DNA from 2 places in the Luteimonas pelagia genome. Region 1 is predicted to be linked to the other one. Evidence: predicted binding sites of a transcription regulator. Region 1 holds the regulator's gene; the other holds the start of a gene.
What was found. Region 1 encodes FliA, which starts transcription of late flagellar genes. Its sites were predicted from a motif close to TAAAGTTTNNCNNNCNNNGGCCGATAA; they were not measured.
Positions count from the first base shown of each region.

Region 2: the regulator FliA is predicted to act here: its motif matches at 6,202-6,228, upstream of ACYU7H_RS03325 (HDOD domain-containing protein).

Region 1 is NZ_BAAHCG010000003.1:277,153-286,966, reverse strand. It holds gene ACYU7H_RS10280 (chemotaxis protein CheW) at 1-320, opposite strand, end outside; gene ACYU7H_RS10275 (ParA family protein) at 317-1,093, opposite strand; gene motD (flagellar motor protein MotD) at 1,093-2,097, opposite strand; gene ACYU7H_RS10265 (flagellar motor protein) at 2,099-2,839, opposite strand; gene ACYU7H_RS10260 (chemotaxis protein CheA) at 2,848-4,653, opposite strand; gene ACYU7H_RS10255 (protein phosphatase CheZ) at 4,656-5,258, opposite strand; gene cheY (chemotaxis response regulator CheY) at 5,255-5,647, opposite strand; gene ACYU7H_RS10245 (RNA polymerase sigma factor FliA) at 5,722-6,462, opposite strand; gene ACYU7H_RS10240 (MinD/ParA family protein) at 6,459-7,346, opposite strand; gene flhF (flagellar biosynthesis protein FlhF) at 7,333-9,015, opposite strand; gene flhA (flagellar biosynthesis protein FlhA) at 9,063-9,814, opposite strand, start outside.
Region 2 is NZ_BAAHCG010000001.1:706,851-716,664, reverse strand. It holds gene ACYU7H_RS03360 (tetratricopeptide repeat-containing sulfotransferase family protein) at 1-219, opposite strand, end outside; gene ACYU7H_RS03355 (XOO1806 family protein) at 356-1,120, opposite strand; gene hslO (Hsp33 family molecular chaperone HslO) at 1,238-2,161, opposite strand; gene mtgA (monofunctional biosynthetic peptidoglycan transglycosylase) at 2,230-2,979, shown strand; gene ACYU7H_RS03340 (glycosyltransferase family 2 protein) at 3,029-4,093, shown strand; gene ACYU7H_RS03335 (CBS domain-containing protein) at 4,053-4,481, shown strand; gene ACYU7H_RS03330 (peptide chain release factor 3) at 4,506-6,110, opposite strand; gene ACYU7H_RS03325 (HDOD domain-containing protein) at 6,260-7,366, shown strand; gene ACYU7H_RS03320 (peptidoglycan DD-metalloendopeptidase family protein) at 7,372-8,277, opposite strand; gene ACYU7H_RS03315 (NHL repeat-containing protein) at 8,265-9,398, opposite strand; gene ACYU7H_RS03310 (L-serine ammonia-lyase) at 9,458-9,814, opposite strand, start outside.

The DNA of each region.
Region 1 (9,814 bases):
ACGCGCAGCAGTTCGATGGCGTAGTGGTCGCGGTCGATCGACAGCCGCAGCCAGCGGCCGGGGGGGGCGGGGCGGGCCGCGTCGGCCGCGGCCTCGGCGGGGGGCGACGGGTTCGCCCGGGGCACCGCGGCCACGGCGGCCACGTGGGCGGGCGCGGGTCCGGGCGCGGGAACGACCGGCGCGGGGGCCGGCAAGGGCAGCGCGACCACGCTCGCCGCGGGCGGGGGCGCGGCGGCGGGCGACGGCGTCGCGGGCGCCGGCGCGAGCAGCTCGTCGAGATAGGCGTCCACGGCCAGGGACGCGTCGCCGGCCGGGCTCACGCGGCCTCCCGTGGCGCGTCGGCGTCGACCTGGCGCAGCAGCCAGGCCAGCGCCCGGCCGTAGGCCTCGAGCCCGCGGCAGTCGCCGGTGCGGTCGGCGGCGAGCGCGACGGCATCGCGCAGGCGCGTGTCCACCGGCACGTAGCCCGGCCAGACGTCGCCGCCGTGCCGCTCCCGCAGGGTCTCCAGGCTCTGCTGGCCCGCGCGCGTGCGCCGGTCGTGGAGCGTGGGCAGGATGTGCCGCGGCAGCGGCCGCCGCCGCGAGCGTTCCACCATCGTGGCCGTGCGCAGCATGTCGGCGAGCCCGTGCAGCGCCAGCGGGTCGGTCTGGGTGGGGATGACCAGGCGGTCGGCGCAGGCGAGCGCGTTGACCATCAGCAGGCCCAGCGTCGGCGGGCAGTCGAGCAGCACGTGGTCGAAGCGGTGGCGCAGGCCGTGCAGCGCGCGGCCGAGCGCCAGCCCGAGCCCGGGCTGGGTCGCGCCGCGTCGCTCGAGCGTGGCCAGCGCGGGCTGCGCGGCGATGAGTTGCAGGCCGGGCAGCGACGTGTCGCGCAGCAGGGTGGCCGGGTCGGCGCCGCGCGCGTCGAACAGGTCGTGCGCGCCGGCGGGCACGGGGTCGGACGGCACCGCGAACGCGCGGGTGAGCGAGGCGTGCGGATCGAGGTCCAGCATCAGCACGCGACCGCCGCGCGCCGCCAGCCCGCGGGCCAGGCACAACGACGTCGTGGTCTTGCCGACGCCCCCCTTCTGGTTGGCGATCGCCCAGGTCTGCATCAGTGGATTCCCCGCTTGAGCATGGCCGCGCGGGTGGCGATGCCGCCCCCGACGCCGCGTTTGTCCGGTGTGTCGCCGCCCCCGGCGGCCGGTGGGTCGGCGACCGGCGGCGCGGGCGCGGCGATCGCGTCGCCGCCCGGGGCCGCGAGGATCACCAGCTGCACCCGCCGGTTGGCGTTGCGGCCCGCGTCCGTGCGGTTGTCGGCGATCGGCCGCTGCTCGCCGAAGCCGACCACCGCCAGCCGCGCGGGTTCGATGCCGCCACCGATCATCGCGTGCACCACGCTCGCCGCGCGTGCCGCCGAGAGTTCCCAGTTGGAGCGGAACTGCGGCGTGCTGATCGGCCGGTCGTCGGTGTAGCCCTCCACCCGCACCGCGTTGGGCTCGCCGCGCAGCGCTTCGGCGAGCAGCGCGATCGTGCGCCGCGCGGTGGCGTTCGGCACCGCGACGCCGCTGGCGAACAGCACGTCGCTGCGGATCTCGACTTCCAGGTAGGTGTACTCACGGCGCACGACGACCAGGCGCTTGGCCACCAGGTCGGACAGCGCGTGCTCCACGCGCAGCCCGACGGAATGCAGTTGGCGCGCGGCGGCGTCGGCGGGATCCTCCGGACTGCTGTCGGCCTCGCCCCCGCCGGCCTGCCGTCGCGCGCGCACGTCCTTGCCGAAGGTCGGCAGTTCCACCGCCTGCCGCACCATCTGCACCTCCACGGGCATCGCCGCCGACGGCCCGTCGGCACGCGAGGCGGGCGTGGCGATCGTCGGCCGGTCGAACGACGAGCCGCGCAATTGCGACTGGCCGAGCTGGATCGGGGAAATCACCTTCGGGCGGCCGCTGAACGCCGCCTCGAGCGCGTCGGCCATCACCCGGTACTTGCCCTCGTTGATCGAGGACACCGCGTACATCACCACGAAGAAGGCCAGCAGCAGGGTCACCAGGTCGCCGTACGGGATCGCCCAGGCCTCGTGGTTCACGTGATCTTCGTGGACCTCGCGCCGGCGCATGTCAGCTGATGAAACCGCTCAGCCGGGCCTCGATGTTGCGCGGGTTCTCGCCCTGCGCGATCGCGATCAGGCCCTCGACGATCATTTCCCGCGACTGCGTCTGCGCGTTGACGTGGCCCTTGAGCTTGGATGCCATCGGCAGCAGCGCCAGGTTGGCCGCGCCGATGCCGTAGATGGTCGCGGTGAACGCCGCGGCGATGCCCTGGCCGAGCTTGCTCGGGTCGGCGAGGTTCTTCATCACCGCGATCAGGCCGAGCACCGCGCCGATGATGCCCAGCGTCGGCGCGTAGATGCCCATGCCCTCGAACACCTTGGCCGCGGCGAGGTCGCGCTGCCCCTGGCCGTGCAGTTCGATGTCGAGCATCTGGCGGATGGCTTCGGGCTCCACGCCGTCGACCACCATCTGCAGGCCCTTCTTCAGGAAGGGGTCGGTCTGCTGCTGCACCTGCGCCTCGAGGGCGAGCAGGCCCTGCTTGCGTGCCATCGTGCTCCACTCGACCAGTTGCGCCACCAGCGCGGCCCCGTCGCTCGACGGCGGCTGGAACACCCAGCGCACGATCTGCAGCGCGCGGCGGAAGGTCGCCATCGGCGTCTGCACCAGGATCGCCGCGATCGTGCCCACGATGACGATGACGAACGCGGCCGGCGACCAGAGGCTCGCAAGGCCCGCGCCCTTGAGCACGCTGCCGCCGATGAGCGCGCCGACCGCGAGCACGACGCCGATGACGCTGAGCCTGTCCATTGCCGTCGTTAACGGTTCGCGGGCGGCGGACTTGAGCCGCGCAGACCGGTGCGCAGCAGCGCGTCGACGTCGAGGATCAGGGCCATGCGCCCGTCGCCGACCAGGCTCGCGCCGGCGTAGCCGGGCAGGCCGCGCAGCGTGCGCGGCAGGGCCTTGATCACGACTTCCTCGCGCCCCCGCACGCGGTCCACCGCCAGGCAGTAGCGCTGCTCGCCGGCCTGCAGGACCACGCAGGTCTGCTCGGACAGCGGGCGCTCGGGCAGGCCGAGCCAGGCGCGCAGCGACAGCAGCGGCACGGGCGCCTCGCGCAGGTCGAGCACGGGCTGGCCGTCCACCTGCAGGGTCGCGGCGCGCATCGCGCGCGGATCCTGCGCCAGCACCTCGACCACCCGCACCAGCGGCAGCGCGTACACGTCGCCGTCCAGTTCCACCAGCAGCGTGGGCAGGATCGCGAGGGTGAGCGGGACCCGGATCGCGAAGCGCGTGCCGTGGCCGACCTCGGAGTGGATCTGCACCTGCCCGCTGAGCTCGCGGATCTTCGACTGCACCACGTCCATGCCGACGCCACGCCCTGACAGGTCGCTGACCTGGTCGCGGGTGGAGAAGCCGGCGAGGAAGATCAGCTGCAGGCACTCGTCCGGCGTGAGCCGCGCCGCCGCGTCGGGTTCGATCAGGCCCTTGCCGATCGCGCTGCGGCGGATCTTCTCCGGGTCGATGCCGCCGCCGTCGTCGCGCACCTCGATGGCGACGTGGTCGCCCTCCTGCTGCGCCGACAGGCGGACATGGCCGCATTCGGGCTTGCCGGCGGCCACGCGCTGCGCGGGCGGTTCGATGCCGTGGTCGATGGCGTTGCGCACCAGGTGCACGAGCGGGTCGGCGAGCGCCTCGACGAGGTTGCGGTCCAGTTCGGTCTCCGCGCCGACGACCTCCAGTTCCACCGTCTTGTCCAGCTGCCGCGCGACGTCGCGGGCCAGCTTGGGGAAGCGCGCGAACACGCGGCCGACCGGCTGCATGCGCGCGGTCATCACCGCCGACTGCAGGCGCGAGGTGGCCGCGTCCAGCGCGGCGACCGCGCGGTCGAGGTCCTCGTCGCCCAGCCGCGGGCGCAGGGTCTTGATCCGGTTGCGCGCCAGCACCAGTTCGCCGACCAGGTTGATCATCGTGTCGAGCCGGCGCACGTCCACGCGCACGGTGGTCTCCGGCTCGGCCACGGCGACCGGCCGCGACGCGCGCTTCGGCGGGGCCGGCGCCGGCTTGGGGGCCGGCTTCGGGGCCGGCGCGGGCGCGGGCGGGACGGCGGGTGCCGCGGCACCCGGCGCGCCGCCGTCGCCGTGCAGGCTGTCGAGCAGCGCTTCGAAATCCAGGTCGTCGAGGTCGCCCTCCGGCAGCGCCGTGGCGGCCGGCGTGGACGCGGCGCGTACCGGCGCGGCGGTCGGGGCCTCGGGGAGGCGGAGCGCGTCGAGCACCGGCTGCGGCGGCGGCACCGGCGGCTCGCCGGCCGCCACCGCGTCGAGCATGTCCGCGAGCAGGTCGATCGCCTGCTGGGTCGCGTCGAAGGCCGCGGCGTCGAGCGCGCAGCCCTGGCGCGCGGCGCCCAACCGCTCCTCGACCGCGTGGCACAGCACCACCATCGCGCCGAGATCCAGGAACCCGGCGCCACCCTTGACCGTGTGGAACCCGCGGAACACCGCGTTGAGGCCCTCGCGGTCGTCGGGATCGTTCTCCAGCGTGACCATCTCGCCGCCGAGGCGGTCGACGATCTCGCGCGCCTCGACCAGGAAGTCGGCGCAGATCTCCGACGTGACGGCGGCCATGGCTACAGCCCCAGCGAGGACAGCAGCTGGTTGGCGTCGTCCTGCGTCGCGGGCGCGGCGTCCACGCCGGCCACCGCCGGGCCGTGGCCGTGCGCGGGCGACAGCTGCAGCGGGCGCTCGTCCGGCTGCGCGCCGCCCAGGCCCGCGTGCACGCAGCGCACCAGGTCGACCACGCGCAGGATGATCTGCCCGGTGAGGTCCTGCACGCCCTGCGCGGCGGTCATCTCCGACAGGTTAGTGCGCAGGGTGGCGATGGCCTCGGCGCGACCGGCCCCGTCGAGCGCCGGCAGGCCCGCCAGCACGCCGCGGCACTGCTCGATCATGTCCAGCGTCGAGTGGCTGGCATCCTCGCCCAGGCGCACGACGTGTTCCAGCCGGGTGCAGGCCTCGGCCAGCGAATCCGCACCGGTCTCCCCGTCGCCCAGCGCGTGGCCCACCTCGCGCGCCAGGCGCACGAGGCCCTGCACCAGCGGCTGGCTGCGCCATTCGATCAGCGCGTCGATCTGCGCGCGCCAGCCGGCCTCGTCGCCATGCTCGATCGCCCACAGCGCCGCGCGCATGCGGCGCAACACCTGGTCGCGCACCGGGTCCGCGGGACGGATCACGCCGCCTGCCCCAGCCGCTCGAAGATCTTGTCCAGCTTGTCGTTGAGCGTGGCGGCGGTGAACGGCTTGATGACGTAGCCGTTCACGCCGGACTGCGCGGCCTCGATGATCTGCTCGCGCTTGGCCTCGGCGGTGACCATCAGCACCGGGATCTTCGCCAGCGACGCGTCGGCGCGGATCGCCTTGAGCAGGTCGATGCCCGGCATGCCGGGCATGTTCCAGTCGGTGATGACCAGGTCGTACGGGCCCTTGTGCAGCTCGGCCAGCGCGCTGGCGCCGTCGTCGGCCTCGGCCGTGTTGAAGAACCCCAGGTCGTTGAGCAGGTTCTTGACGATGCGGCGCATCGTCGAGAAGTCGTCGACGATCAGGATGCGGATGGTCTTGTCCATGGGCGTGGTGGTCGCTCGGGTGGGGCTTTCGCTGGCCTTATCGGCCGGCGGGCGGATGTCTTGAGGGTCGGCGGTCAGGCGTCGTCGCCGCCGCGCCATTCGCCCAGGCGCGCGCGCAGCCGCAGCATCGCCTGGCCGTGGATCTGGCAGACGCGCGATTCGCTGACCTCCAGCACCGCGCCGATCTCGCGCAGGTTCAGTTCCTGCTCGTAATAGAGCGAGAGGACGAGCTGCTCGCGCTCGGGCAGCTGGCCGATGGCGTCGCCCAGCGCGCCGCGGAAGGCGACGTCCTCGAACGCGCGCGCCGGGGTGGCATCGGGCCCGGAGGACAGGCGCGGCTCGCCGTCGTGGTGCTCGGCGTGCTCCTCCAGGCTGAGCAGCTGGCCGCGCGCGGCGTCTTCGAGCATCGCGTGGTACTCGGGCAGCGGCACGCCCAGCTCCGCCGCGATCTCCGTGGCCGTGGCCGCGCGGCCCTCGCGCTGTTCCACCGCGCGTGTCGCCGCGACGACGTCTCGGTACTTGCGATGCACCGAGCGCGGCACCCAGTCGCCGCGGCGGATCTCGTCGATCATCGCCCCGCGGATGCGGATCGAGGCATAGGTCTCGAAGCTCGCGCCCTGGTCGGACTGGAAGTTGCGCGCCGCCTCGAGCAGGCCGAGCATCCCGGCCTGCACGAGGTCGTCGACCTCCACGCTGGCGGGCAGGCGCGCGGCGAGGTGGTGGGCGATGCGGCGCACCAGTTCTGCGTGCGCCTCGACGATCCGCGCGGCGTCGCTCGCGTGCCCGGCGCGGTAGAGGGCGGCGGCCTGGTTCATGCGACGGCGCTCCTGGGTGGCGTCGCCACCATCCGCTCGAGGAAGAATTCGACGTGCCCGCGCGGTCCGCTCGGCGCCTGCCACTGCGCGGCGCGGCGCGCGATGTCGCGGAAGGCCAGCGCCGACGGGCTGGAGGGGAACGCCTCCACCACCGCCTCCTGGCGCTGGATGGCGCGGCGCAGCCATTCGTCGCGCGGGATCGCTCCCAGGTACGAGAGGGTCACGTCGAGGAATCGCGAGGTGACCCGCTCGAGCTTCTCGAACAGCTGCCGGCCCTCGGCCGGATGCGCCACCTGGTTGGCCAGCACCTGCACGCGGGCGACGTTGCGCTCGCGGCTCAGCACCTTGACCAGCGCGTAGGCGTCGGTGACGGAGGCCGGTTCGTCGCAGACCACGACGATCACGTCCTGCGCGGCCTGGCAGAAGGTCAGCACGCCGTCGGCGATGCCCGCCGCGGTGTCGACCACCATCGTGTCGATCGGCAGGTCGAGCTGCGAGAACGCGTGCACCAGGCCCACGTGCTCGCGCGGGCTGAGCTCGGCCATGTGCCGCTTGCCCGAGGCCGACGGCACCACGAACAGGCCGCCCGGCCCCTCCATGATCGTGTCGGCCAGCTCGCAGCGGCCGGCCATCACGTCGGCGAGCGTGAAGCGCGGCGACAGGCCGAGCATCACGTCGACGTTGGCCAGGCCCAGGTCGGTGTCGAGCAGCAGCGGGCGGCGCCCGGCGTTGGCCAGCGCCAGCGCGAGGTTCACCGACACCGACGTCTTGCCGACGCCGCCCTTGCCGCTGGTGACGGCGATGACGCGCACGAACCCGGTGGCCGCGGCGGCCGGCGGCGTCGCCACGATGGGCGTGGGGAGGGCGTGGTCAGGCGACGGCATGGCGGTCCTCGATGGCGAGCGGGTTGGCGGCGGCGCGGTGCAGCGCGTCGATCGCGTCGACGAGCCGCGACGGATCGGCGGCGGCGATGTCGGACGGCCCCTGGCCGTCGCTGGTGTAGGCGAGCGACAGGTCGTTGCGCACCAGCACCGACAGCGCGGCGCCCAGCTGGCCGGTCTCGTCCACCTTGGTCAGCACGACGCCCTCCGGGTTGGCCGGGCGGTAGCGGCGGACGATGTCGCCGAGGTCCGCGGGATTGCCGTTGGCGGGCAGCACCAGCAGGCTGCGCACGCGGCGGGCGGTGCGCAGCCACAGCACCTGGCCCAGCAGCGCGCGGTCGCGCGTGGCGTAGCCGGCGGTGTCCACCAGCACCAGCGGGTAGTCGGCGAGCTGCTCGAGCGTGCGGCCCAGGGCCTCCGGGCCTTCGGCCTCGCACACCGTCACGCCGAGTCGGCGGCCGTGCGCGTGCAGCTGCTCGCGCGCGCCGGCGCGCGCCGCGTCGGTGGTGACCAGGGCCACGTCGCGGGCGCGGTGGCGCTCGGCGAAGCGCGCGGCCAGGCGCGCGGCGGTGGTGGTCTTGCCGGCGCCGGTGGGACCGACCAGCGCGATCACGCCGCCGTCGTCGAGCGGCTCGGCGCGGTGCACGGTGAGCGTGCGCGCCAGTTCCAGGCGCATCGCGGCACGCGCCGCGTCCACGTCCAGGCGCGGATCGATCCGGCCGGCGACGGCCTGCGACAGCGCCTCGTCGCAACCGTAGCCCTGCAGCGCGTCGAGCACGGCGGCACGCGCGGGCGAGCCGCGCAGCCGCTCCACCGCCAGCTCGCCGAGCTGGCGTTCCATCAGGTGGCGCATCGCCTCGAGTTCGGCGCGCATCGCGCGCAGCGCCGGATCCTCGGTGGCGACGATCGACAGCGCCGGCGTCGCGGAGGCCGGCGCGGCGATGGCGTCGACCGGTGCATCGGACGCCTCGACCGGCGTGGCCACCGGGTCGCACGGCGCCCGGGCCGTGTCGTCGCTGTCGGCGTGTTCGTCGTTCGCCTGCGGCGCGGTGGCCGTGGCCGCCACGCGCGCCGCCGACACCGGCGCGTCGACGGGACCCTCGCCGACCATGCGCGCGAGCATGGCGCGGAATTCGTCGCCCGGGGCCGGGCCCTGCATGTCGGCGGGTGCGGGCGTGGCCGGCGCGGCAGGCGCGGCAGGCGCGGGCATGGACTGCACCCGGGTCGCCGGCGTGGGCGCCGGCGGCGCGACGTCGCGGACCTGTGCCTCCGCCACGGGCGCGGCGGCGATCGCGGGTGCCGGCGTGGCGACGGGTTCCGGCGCCGGCGCGGGCTGCCCGGTCAGCGCGGCGATCATCGCTTCCGCGCGGCCGGTCGGCCGCGGTGGCGCGGCCGCGGGTTGCACGGCCACGGAGTGCACGGCCGCCGCGGGCGCGACCGGCGCGGGCGGCGCGACGGCGACCGGCTTCGGTGCGACCGCGAGTTCGATGCCGGGCACGGCGCTGCGCAGCGCGTGCTGCACCAGGGCTTCGTCGTAATCGGTGGCGGCGACGACCTCGATGCCGTCGGCGGTCGGCCGGTTGGACAGGATGACCGCGTCGGGCCCCTGCTCCTCGCGCACCATCCGCAGGGCGGTGCGCATGTCCGGCGCGATGAAACGCTTGATCCTCACTGCCTCGTCCTCCCGCGCGTGCGCCCTCGGCGCCGCGCCTCAATGGTTCAACCCACCGCACCCACCAGGCGGAGGCGCTTGTCCTCCGGCACCTCGCCGTAGGCCAGCACCGCCAGTTGCGGGACGCTGTGCCGCACCAGCCGCGCGAGCGATGCGCGGATCTGGCCCGGCACCAGCAGCACCGCGGGTTCGCCGCTGGCCTGCTGTCGCGCCACGCACTCGCTGAGGTTCTGGTGCAACCGCTCGGCGAGCCCGGGTTCCAGCGCGGCCGACTGGCCGCCGACCGAGTCCTGCAAGACGCGTTCCAGCGCCGGCGCCAGGGTGTAGACGGGCAGTTCGGGGTCCATGCCGTTGAGGTCCTGGACGATGAAGCGGCCCAGCGCGGTGCGGACCGCCGCGGTCAGCACCGCCGGGTCCTGGGTGTGCGCGCCGTGCTCGAGCAGGGCCTCCACGATCTGGCGCACCTGGCGGACCGGCACGCGCTCGGCCAGCAGCGACTGCAGCACGCGCACGACCACCGACAGCGGCAGCAGCTTGGGCGTCAAATCCTCGACGAGCTTCGGCGTCGCCTTGCCGACGCTGGCCAGCAGCTGCTGGACCTCGTCGTGGCCGAGCAGCTCGCTGGCGCGCTCGCGTACCAGGTGGGAGAGGTGGGTGGCGACCACGGTCGAGGGGTCGACCACCGTGTAGCCCAGCGATTCGGCGTGCGCGCGCTGCGGCGCGGCGATCCACACCGCGTCCAGGCCGAAGGCCGGGTCCTTGCCCGGCAGGCCTTCCAGCGGGCCGAACACGCGGCCCG
Region 2 (9,814 bases), on a different contig from region 1:
GAGTTCGACCGCGCGTGCCATCGCCTGCAGCGCACCTGGCGCGTCGCCACGGCGCAGCGCGACCCGGGCCACGAGGCGATGCACCCGCGCACTCCGGGGATGTGCATCCAGGAGCGCCTGCGCGACGCGCCGAGCGTCGACGATCGCGCCACGCGCAAGCAGGGCTTCGCCCTCGCGGATGCGCGCGTCGATTTCCAGGGCGTGGGCAGGATCCGTCATCCCCGCATTCTAGGGGTGCGTACGGAACTCACGAAGGTTGGCGATCAAGTCCGGCGGCCCGCGCGTTGCTGCCTTTGGCGCGGCGTCGCGTCGGAGCGCCCGTGCCGGCACGAGGCTGCCACGGCAGCGTCAGCGCTCAGAGATCCTGTTCGTACCTGACGTACGGGATCGCGCCTTCTTCCTCGCCATTGGCCTGCGGCGAGAAAGGATTGCGCCCGCGCGTGACGACGTTGTCGGCACCGACGCTGAGCTTGCCGCTCCAGGGCGTGCGCCACGTCAGGCCGACGCCATAGCCCTGCCAGTCTTCCGGCTGGCCTGGCACGTCGACGACGCGGCCGACGATGCTCGCGCCGAAATTGCCGATGCTGCCGCCCACGCGGAGGGTCCGGCTGCTCCACCGGTCGGCGAGCATCGGCACCTCGCCGGGCGACACGATGCGCGCGCGCGCGAGCGTGCCGCCGATCGAGACGACGCCCTCGCTGCCCACGTTGCGCTCGGCGAAGACGGTCAGGTCGGTCTGCTCGACGCGGTCGCCGCGCGGCGTCATCCACGCGGGCAGCCGCGAGAGCGACTCGCCCACGGACAGGCCGAACCGGCCCGACGGGCGCGAGATGCCGGCGCCGAGCGTGGCGACGCTGCAGTCCGACAGGCTGACGAGCGAGCTGCCGATGCCACGGTCGCAGAGCAGTCCGAGGGACGACTGCGAAGACGCCGGCGTGCGACCGAACTGCCATCGCGCCTCGCCGTTCTTCTGCGGCTCAAGGAGGAGGAAGCCCTGCAGGCGGTCCTGGTGCCAGATCGGCAACGCGGTCGCGTCGGCGGCATCCTGCGCACGTGCGCCGGCCACCGCGCCGAAGGCGAGGACGAGGGCGAACGCTGCGCGCGCGAGGGTCAGGGACATGGCTTGGGATGGACCGCTTCAGTGCCGGAATCGTTCCCCTGTTCCGGGCATCCGATGGTAGTCGATTTATGGTTCTTTAACAATCCATCCCGGGTCGTTCCGACCGCGTGAAGACGGCTACTGCAGGCGGTCCGGTGCCGCGCCCTCCACCCCCGCGGGGAACAGCCCGGCGATGGCATCGGCATCGAAATGGTAGCGCTCGCCGCAGAACTCGCAGCGGATCTCGGCCACGCCGTCGGCGGCGGCCGCCAGCGCCTCCTCCTGGCCCAGCGAGGCCAGGACCTCCGCCACCCGGGCCCTTGAACAGGAGCAGCCGAACTGCAGGGGGCGCGCCGGGGGCAACCGGACCTCCTCCTCGTGGAACAGCCGCCTGAGAAGCTCGAGGCCGGGAACCTCGAGCAATTCGGCCTCGCCGAGGGTCTCCATCAGCGCGGAGGCACGGGCCCAGCCGTCGGCGTCGCCCGGCGCGCCATGGCCGCCTTCGCCCGGGATGCGCTGGAGCAGGAGCCCCGCCACCCGCCCGCCGTCCACGGCCAGGAGGATGCGCGTGGGCAGTTGCTCGGACTGCCGGAAATAGTCCTCCAGCGCGCCGGCGAGGGTGTCGGACTCCATGGGCACCAGCCCCTGGTAGCGCCTGGCGTCCCGGCCCGGGGCGCCAGGATTCTCGATGGTGATCGCCAGCACTGCGCCGGTGCCCAGTTCCCTCAGGTCGCGGGTGAGGCCGCCTTCCGGCGGTTCGCCGTCCACCTGCGCGATGCCGCGGACCGTGCCTTCCCCCGTGCATTCGGCGAACAGCAGCCGGATGGCACCGCTGCCGCGCAACTGCAGCGACAGCCGGCCCTCGATCTTGGCGTGCGCGGTCAGCAGCGCGGCGGCGGCCAGCGCTTCGCCCAGCAGTTCGGTGACGGCGACCGGGTGGTCGGCCCGCGCCTCGATCTCCCTCCATGCACCATCCAGCCGGACGTGCACGCCACGGACGCCCGCGCCGTCGAGCACGAAGCGGGTGAGGCGGTCATCGGTGGGAAGCGGGGTTGTCGTCAAGGCGTATGTCCGGCGGGAAGGCGTGGCCGGGCGCGATACCATGCCGCGCCCCGGGAAACATCCACAGTATGAGGCCAGCTGGCATGCAGCACCGTCACCGTTCGACCGGCCGACCCGCGAAGCGCGGGCGCTGGTGGCGCTGGCCCCTCCTCGTGGTGGCGGCATTCATGGTGCTCAGCGTCGCGCAGGTGCTGGCCCTGAAGTTCATCGACCCGCCCGCGAGCGCCTACATGGCGGCGCGCTGGATCGAGGCCACCGTGGATCGCGAGCCGGATTTCGCGCTCCGCCACGAGTGGCGCGACCTCGACGCGCAATCGGCGCACCTGCTGCTCGCGGTGATCGCCGCGGAGGACCAGCGCTTCGCGGAACACCGCGGCTTCGACTTCGAACAGATCCGCAAGGCACGCGAAACGCACCGGCGGGGCGGCCGGCTGCGCGGCGCCAGCACCCTCACCCAGCAGGTCGCGCGCAACCTGTTCCTGTGGAGTGGTGGCGGCTGGTTCCGCAAGGGGCTGGAAGCCTGGTACACGTTGCTGATCGAGACGTTCTGGAGCAAGTCGCGGATCATCGAGCTGTACGTCAACGTCGCGGAGTTCGGCGATGGCACCTATGGCGCCCAGGCCGCGGCCCGGCGCTATTTCGGCAAGGACGCGGCGCGCCTCGCGCCGTCGGAGGCGGCCCGCCTCGCGGCCGTGCTGCCGAGCCCGCGGCGCTACAGCGCGGCCAACCCGGGCCCCTACGTCCGGCGCAGGACGGCCCAGATCCAGCGGCAGATGCGGCAGATCGGCGGGCCGGGCTACCTGGAGCGCCTGGACTGACCGCACGGGCACGCGTGCCCGCGAGGGCGCCGACCGCTACCATCCCCGCATGGACCGCCCCGCGCACGCCAGTGACGACCGCCTGACGGTCGTGGTCGCCGCCTTCGACGAGGAGGCCGTGCTGCCGGCGGTGCACCCGCGGATCCTCGCCGCGCTGGATGCGTGCCGCCGCGATTTCGGGCTCGAGGGAACCGTGTTGTACGTCGACGACGGCAGCGCGGACGGCACGTGGCCGTTGCTCGAGTCGTTCGCCGCGGCGGATGCGCGCGTCTCGGTGCTGCGGCTGAGCCGCAACTTCGGCAAGGAGGCCGCGCTGACGGCGGGGCTGGACCACGTGCATGCCGGCGCGGCGATCATCCTGGACGCCGACGGGCAGGATCCGCCGGAACTGATCCCCCGGTTCGTCGAGAAGTGGCGGGAAGGCTTCGACGACGTCCACGGCACGCGGATCGAGCGGGACGGCGAGGGCTGGCTCAAGCGCGCCACCGCGCACGCCTTCTACCGCGTGATCGGGCGCCTGTCGAAGACGCCGATCCCGCGCGATACCGGCGACTTCCGGCTGCTGTCCCCGCGGGCCCTCGCTGCGTTGCGACAGTTGCGCGAGCGGCACCGCTTCATGAAGGGACTGTTCGGCTGGGTGGGGTACGAGCGCACCGCGATCGCCTACCAGCGCGACGCGCGCGCGGCGGGCCGGAGCAAGTTCAATTTCTGGCGGCTGTGGAACTTCGCGCTGGAAGGCATCACCAGCTTCACCACCGCGCCATTGCGCGTGGCGACCTACCTGGGCGTGCTGACCGCGGTGCTCGCGTTCGCCTACGGCACCTGGATCGTGGTCAAGGCGCTGCTCTGGGGCGACCCGGTCGCGGGCTGGCCGACGATGATGGCGGTCATCCTGTTCCTGGGCGGCGTGCAACTGGTCGCCCTCGGGCTGATCGGCGAGTACCTCGGCCGGCTGTACGAGGAGGCCAAGCAGCGCCCGCTGTACCTCGTCGACGCCTGGCGGCCGGGGACGGCGGTATCCTCCGGCCAGCCCGCCCACCAGGCGCCACTCCACGCCGTCGGAGGAGAAGACCATGCGCACCGTCCGCCAACTGCTCGAGGCCAAGGGGCCTGACGTCCACGCGATCGCGCCGGACGCGCCGGTGATCGACGCATTGCGCCTCATGGCCGAGCGGGGCATCGGCGCCGTCATGGTGATGGAGGGCGGACGCCTGGTCGGCGTCGTTTCGGAGCGGGACTACGCCCGCAAGGTGGCGCTCGAAGGGCGCTCGTCCGCGGACACGCCGGTGCGCGACATCATGACCCCGGACGTCATCCGCGTCGCGCCGGAGGACAGCGATGCGCGCTGCATGCAGCTGGTGACCGAGCGGCGCATCCGCCACCTGCCGGTGTGCGAGGGCGACGCCGTCGTCGGCGTGGTCTCGATCGGCGACCTGGTCAAGGCCGTGATCGAGGACCAGCAGGTCGAGATCGAGCAGCTCCAGCGCTACATCGCGAGCTGAGCCGGATGGCCGCGCCGGGCGGCCTCAGGCGTCCATCAGTGCCTGGGCATGCTCGCGCGTGGCCTCGAAGCGCAGGTCGGGCCAGCGCTCCTGCGCCAGCTGCAGGTTGACCCGGGTGGGCGCCAGGTAGACGAGCTGCCCCGCGGCATCGAGCGCGAGGTTCATCGCGTTCTTGTCCCGGAACTCCTCCCGCTTGCGCGCATCGCCGCCTTTCACCCAACGGGCCGTCGCGACCTGCACCGGCTCGAACGACGCCTCCACGCCGTACTCGTCCTTGAGCCGGTAGGCGACCACGTCGAACTGCAGCATGCCGACAGCGCCCAGGATCAGGTCGTTGCTCATCATCGGCCGGAAGAACTGCGTCGCGCCTTCCTCCGACAGCTGCGCCAGGCCCTTCTGCAGCTGCTTGAGCTTGAGCGGGTCGCGCAGGCGCGCGCGGCGGAACAGTTCCGGCGCGAAGTTGGGGATGCCGGTGAAGTGCAGCGCCTCGCCCTCGCTGAAGCTGTCGCCGATGGAGATCGTGCCGTGGTTGTGTATGCCGATGACGTCGCCCGGCCAGGCGTCCTGCGCGATCTCGCGGTCCGAGGCCATGAACGTCAATGCGTTGGCCAGCTTCACGTCCTTGCCGGTGCGCACGTGGAAGGCCTTCATGCCGGCGGTGAACCGGCCCGAGCACACGCGCATGAATGCCACGCGATCACGATGCTGCGGATCCATGTTGGCCTGGATCTTGAACACGAAGCCGGACAGCGCGGGTTCCTGGGGCGCGACCTCGCGGGTCGCCGTCTCATGCGGCTGCGGCGAAGGCGCGTGCGCGACGAAGAAGTCGAGCAGCGGCTGCACGCCGAAGTTGTTGACGGCCGAGCCGAAGAACACCGGCGTCTGTTCGCCGCGCAGGTAGGCGTCCTTGTCGAACGGGTGGCTCGCGCCCTGGACGAGCTCCAGCTCGTCCCGAAGTTCGGCCAGCATGTCCGCGCCGATCGCCGCGGCGACGCCCGGGTCGTCGATCGACGGGAAGATGGTCGAATCCTGGCGGGTGAAGTTCCGGCCCTGTTCGTACAGGTGGACCTCGCCGCTGACCAGGTGCACGACGCCCTTCAGCCGCTTGCCCATGCCGATGGGCCAGGTCACGGGCGCGCACTGGATGCCGAGCACGGACTCGACCTCGTCCAGCAGCTCGATGGGTTCGCGTCCCTCGCGGTCGAGCTTGTTGATGAAGGTCATGATCGGCGTGTCGCGCAGCCGGCAGACCTCCATCAGCTTGATGGTGCGCTCCTCGACGCCCTTGGCCACGTCGATGACCATCAGCGCCGAATCCACGGCCGTCAGCACGCGGTAGGTGTCCTCGCCGAAGTCGGCGTGGCCGGGCGTGTCGAGCAGGTTGACGATGCGCCCGCCGTACGGGAACTGCATCACCGAGGAGGTCACCGAAATGCCGCGCTCCTTCTCCAGCGCCATCCAGTCGGACGTCGCGTGGCGCGCCGCCTTGCGGCCCTTGACGCTGCCGGCCATCTGGATCGCGCCGCCGAACAGCAGCAGCTTTTCCGTCAGCGTGGTCTTGCCCGCGTCGGGATGGGAAATGATGGCGAAGGTGCGGCGGCGCGCGGCCTCGCGGGCGACGTCGGACATGGCGAAGGCGCGCGGGCGGCGCGGGGGCGGTGCGGGGAGGGGCGCGATTATACCGGCCCGCGGCGCCGATGCCGGGACGGGCTGCCCGGCCTCAAGTCCCGTCCGCCACGGCCGTTAACGGCTGCGTCCAGCCAGCACAGGGAGCCCGGGTGTATATCGTCATCGCAGGAGAGAAGGGCGCGGCGCGCGCCGATTTCGAGCAGGCGCTCCGGGACTTCGACCTCGAGTGGGAGGTCGCCTGGTGCGATGACGCGACGGCGGCGCTCGCCGTGCCCGCGGACCGCGCGGTGGACGTCGTGGTCGCCGGCTCGGCCGCCAACGACATGCCCGGCGCGGGCCTGCTGGCGCGCATGCGCGAGCTCTGCCCCGGCGCGGTCCGGATCCTGCTGCTGGACGGCGACGCCGACGGCGACGCCCAGCAGGGCCTGGAGAGCGCCCATCGGCTCCTGCGTCGGCCACTGGAGCCGGGCGAACTGATCGAGGCGGTCGAAAGCGTCGTGGAACTGCGCGAGCTGCTCGACAGCCCTCACCTGAAACAGGCCATCGGCGGGGTCGAGTCGCTGCCCACGCCGCCGCACCTGTACATCGACCTGTGCCAGCTGCTGCAGGACCGCGACACGGACACGGCCGACGTGGCCGAACTGCTGAGCCAGGACCCGGCCACGGTGGCGAAGGTCCTGCGCCTGTGCAATTCGGCGTACTTCTCCGCCGGGCGCGTCGTCACCGATATCCGCTCCGCGGTCGTCCGGCTCGGGTTCCAGGCGATCAAGCGCCTGGTGCTGGCGGCCGAGGTGTTCTCCAAGCAGCGCGCCGGCGGGGTGGACCGCGAGGCGATGCAGGCGCGCGCGATGCTCACGTCGCGCCTGGCCGGCCAGATCCTCGCCGGGCCCAGCGCGGAACTCGCCGCCACCGCGGGCCTGCTGTGCGAGATCGGCCTGCTGCTGCCGGGCATCGAAGCGGCGCCGGGCGACGGATCGAAGGGCGCGGATCCCGCCGCGCCGCATTACGCCGAGGCCGGCGCCTACCTGCTCGGGCTGTGGGGCGTGCCGATGCCGATCGTGGAGGCGGTGGCGAGCCACCACGCGCCGGGCCGTCTCCGCATGTCGGGGTTCTGGGTGGCCGGTGCGGTGCACGTGGCGTCGGCGCTGGTCGGTGGCACGCCGCTCGACGAGGAGTACCTCAAGGCGGCCGGCGTCCATGACCGCCTGCCGCGCTGGCGGGCGCTGGCCGAGGATGCCCTCGCCGAAGCCGCCTGACGGGGCTAGCGCAGGCGGGTCTGCCGCGCGTCGGCTTCGAAGCGGAACGGAATCGAGACCAGGCGCATCCCGCGGTTGACCTGCACCACGAAGTGCAGATGCGGGCCGGTGGTGAACCCGGTATTGCCCGACAGCCCGATCTGCTGGCCGGCGCGCACCGCCTGGCCCACGCGCACCATGACGCCGCCTTCCTTGAGGTGCGCGTACAGCGCCATCGTGCCGTCGGCGTGCAGCACGCGGACGAAGTTCGCCCGGCCGGCGTACGCGTCCCGGTCGAGTCCCGCGCCATCGAACCCGGACTCCACCTGCATGACCACGCCCTCGCGCGCGGCCAGCACCGGCGTGCCGACGGGTGCGTCGAAATCGACGGCATGCCGGTTCTGGGCGTCGTTGTGGCTGAACTCGCCGCCGAACCCCTGGTGGATCCGCGCGGTCGGCAGGGCGAGCGGCATGCCGTACTCGACGTCCACCGGCGCGGCCCGCGGGTCGCCCGGCACCACGTCCAGGCGCAGTTCGAACCCGCCGTCGCGCATGGGGTCCACGAGGCCCAGTCGCGACACGAGCGCGGAGCCGCGCGCGGGGACCGTGGCACGCGCGGGGAGCTCCGGCGCGCCCGCGACGTTCTGCCGCTCGCTGAAATGCAGCATCACCTCGACCGGTCCGGCGAGCGCGTTGTCGGCCCACGCCGCGTAGAGGGCACCCTCCCGGTCCACGCGCAGGCGCGCGATCGCGCCGGCCTCGGCGCGCACCGGAATGACCCTGATGTCCATCGGCGTGGCGCCCGCGGGCGGGCGGTCGCCGTAGTGGGTCACGCCGTCCCTGTCCTTCCAGCGGTAGACGCCAGCCGCGACGGCGGGCGCCGCCACGGCGGCGGCGCACGCCAGCAGCGCGAGGCGGGCTAGAGCGCGCACTCCGGCGCGAGCCCGAGCGTGCGGGCCACGTCCGCGAGGTCGAAGGCGGCGACGGCCTTGTCCGCGTGGACCGCATAGAGGGCGCCGGCCGGGAAGGCGGGCGTCGCCGCGGCGTGCAACGCGATGCCGTCGGTCCAGGACGTGGCTTCGCCGGTGAAGCTCGCGACTAGCGCGAGGCCGTCGCGCTCGAACAGGTGGAAGGTCGTCAGCGGCGAGATCTGGTCGACGGCGACCCAGTACCCAACGTCCGGGTCCCCTCCGTCGCAGGTCCACAGCGCGACGCCCTCGGCTTCGGCCGCGAAGCTGTCGCTCGGCAGGCTGCGCCCGGCGTAACGGCCATCGAAGCCGTAGTCGCGCAGCGTCGAACCGCCCGGGGTGAATTCGTCGGCGATGAGCAGGCGCCGGTGCGCGGGATCGCCGGCGATGGATTCGACCTTGCGCAGCGCGCCGGCGCCGGTGTCGCCGAAGCTGCCGAGCAGGCGCGCGCGCACGGGGCCGGCGCCGTCGTCCACCACCTCGAAGCGGCGCACGCGCTCGTCGAGTTCGTCCGCCCCCGGCACGACGTCGTAGGCCTCGCCGTACATGAAGCTGTCGGTGACGAAGACTTCCAGTTCGCCGGGACCGGTCTCGTGCAGCCAGATCCCGTACGGGCTGCGCAGCTCGTCCGCACCGAAGATGCCGGCGGGTTCGAAGCCGGGCAGGCGGAAGGCCTGCACGCGATGGCCGTCGCGCTCGACCACCAGGGCCAGGTCGCCGTGGACCGCGATGCCATTGGGCCGGATGAACTCGCCCGGTGCCTCGCCGCGCCGGCCGACCGTCCGCAGCCGCGCGCCGGTGCCGCCGTCGAAGACCACCAGTTCGTGCGATCCCTTGGCCGTGGCGATCACCCACAGGCCGCCCTCGGGCGTCGGCCAGGTCGCGAGCGAGTCCAGTTCCCCCGGCGTGTCGCCGGACACGAAGCGCTCCGGCAGCGCGACCGAATCCCGCGCGGCGGTGGCGGCGCCGGGTGCGGAGGCATCGGGGGGTGCGCCGGATTCCGCCACGGGACGCGTCGCGCATCCGGCGGCGATCAGGGCGGCGAGGACGGTGGCGGTGGTGGCTCGGAGGGGCCTGGCGTGCATCGGTGGAGTATGCGGAATCGTGCGTGCGAGTGGCAGCGGCCGCGGCCCGGTCGCCGGGCTCAGCATTCGATGACGTTCACGGCCAGCCCGCCCCGCGACGTTTCCTTGTACTTGTCGCGCATGTCGCGGCCCGTGTCCCGCATCGTCTTGATCACCTTGTCCAGGCTGACCTTGTGCTTGCCGTCGCCCCGCATCGCCATGCGCGAGGCGTTGATCGCCTTGACCGAGCCCATGGCGTTGCGCTCGATGCAGGGGATCTGCACCAGCCCGCCGATCGGGTCGCAGGTCAGCCCGAGGTTGTGCTCCATGCCGATCTCGGCGGCGTTCTCCACGCGGTCCGGGTCGCCGCCCAGCGCGGCGGTGAGCCCGCCGGCGGCCATCGAGCAGGCCACGCCGACCTCGCCCTGGCAGCCGAC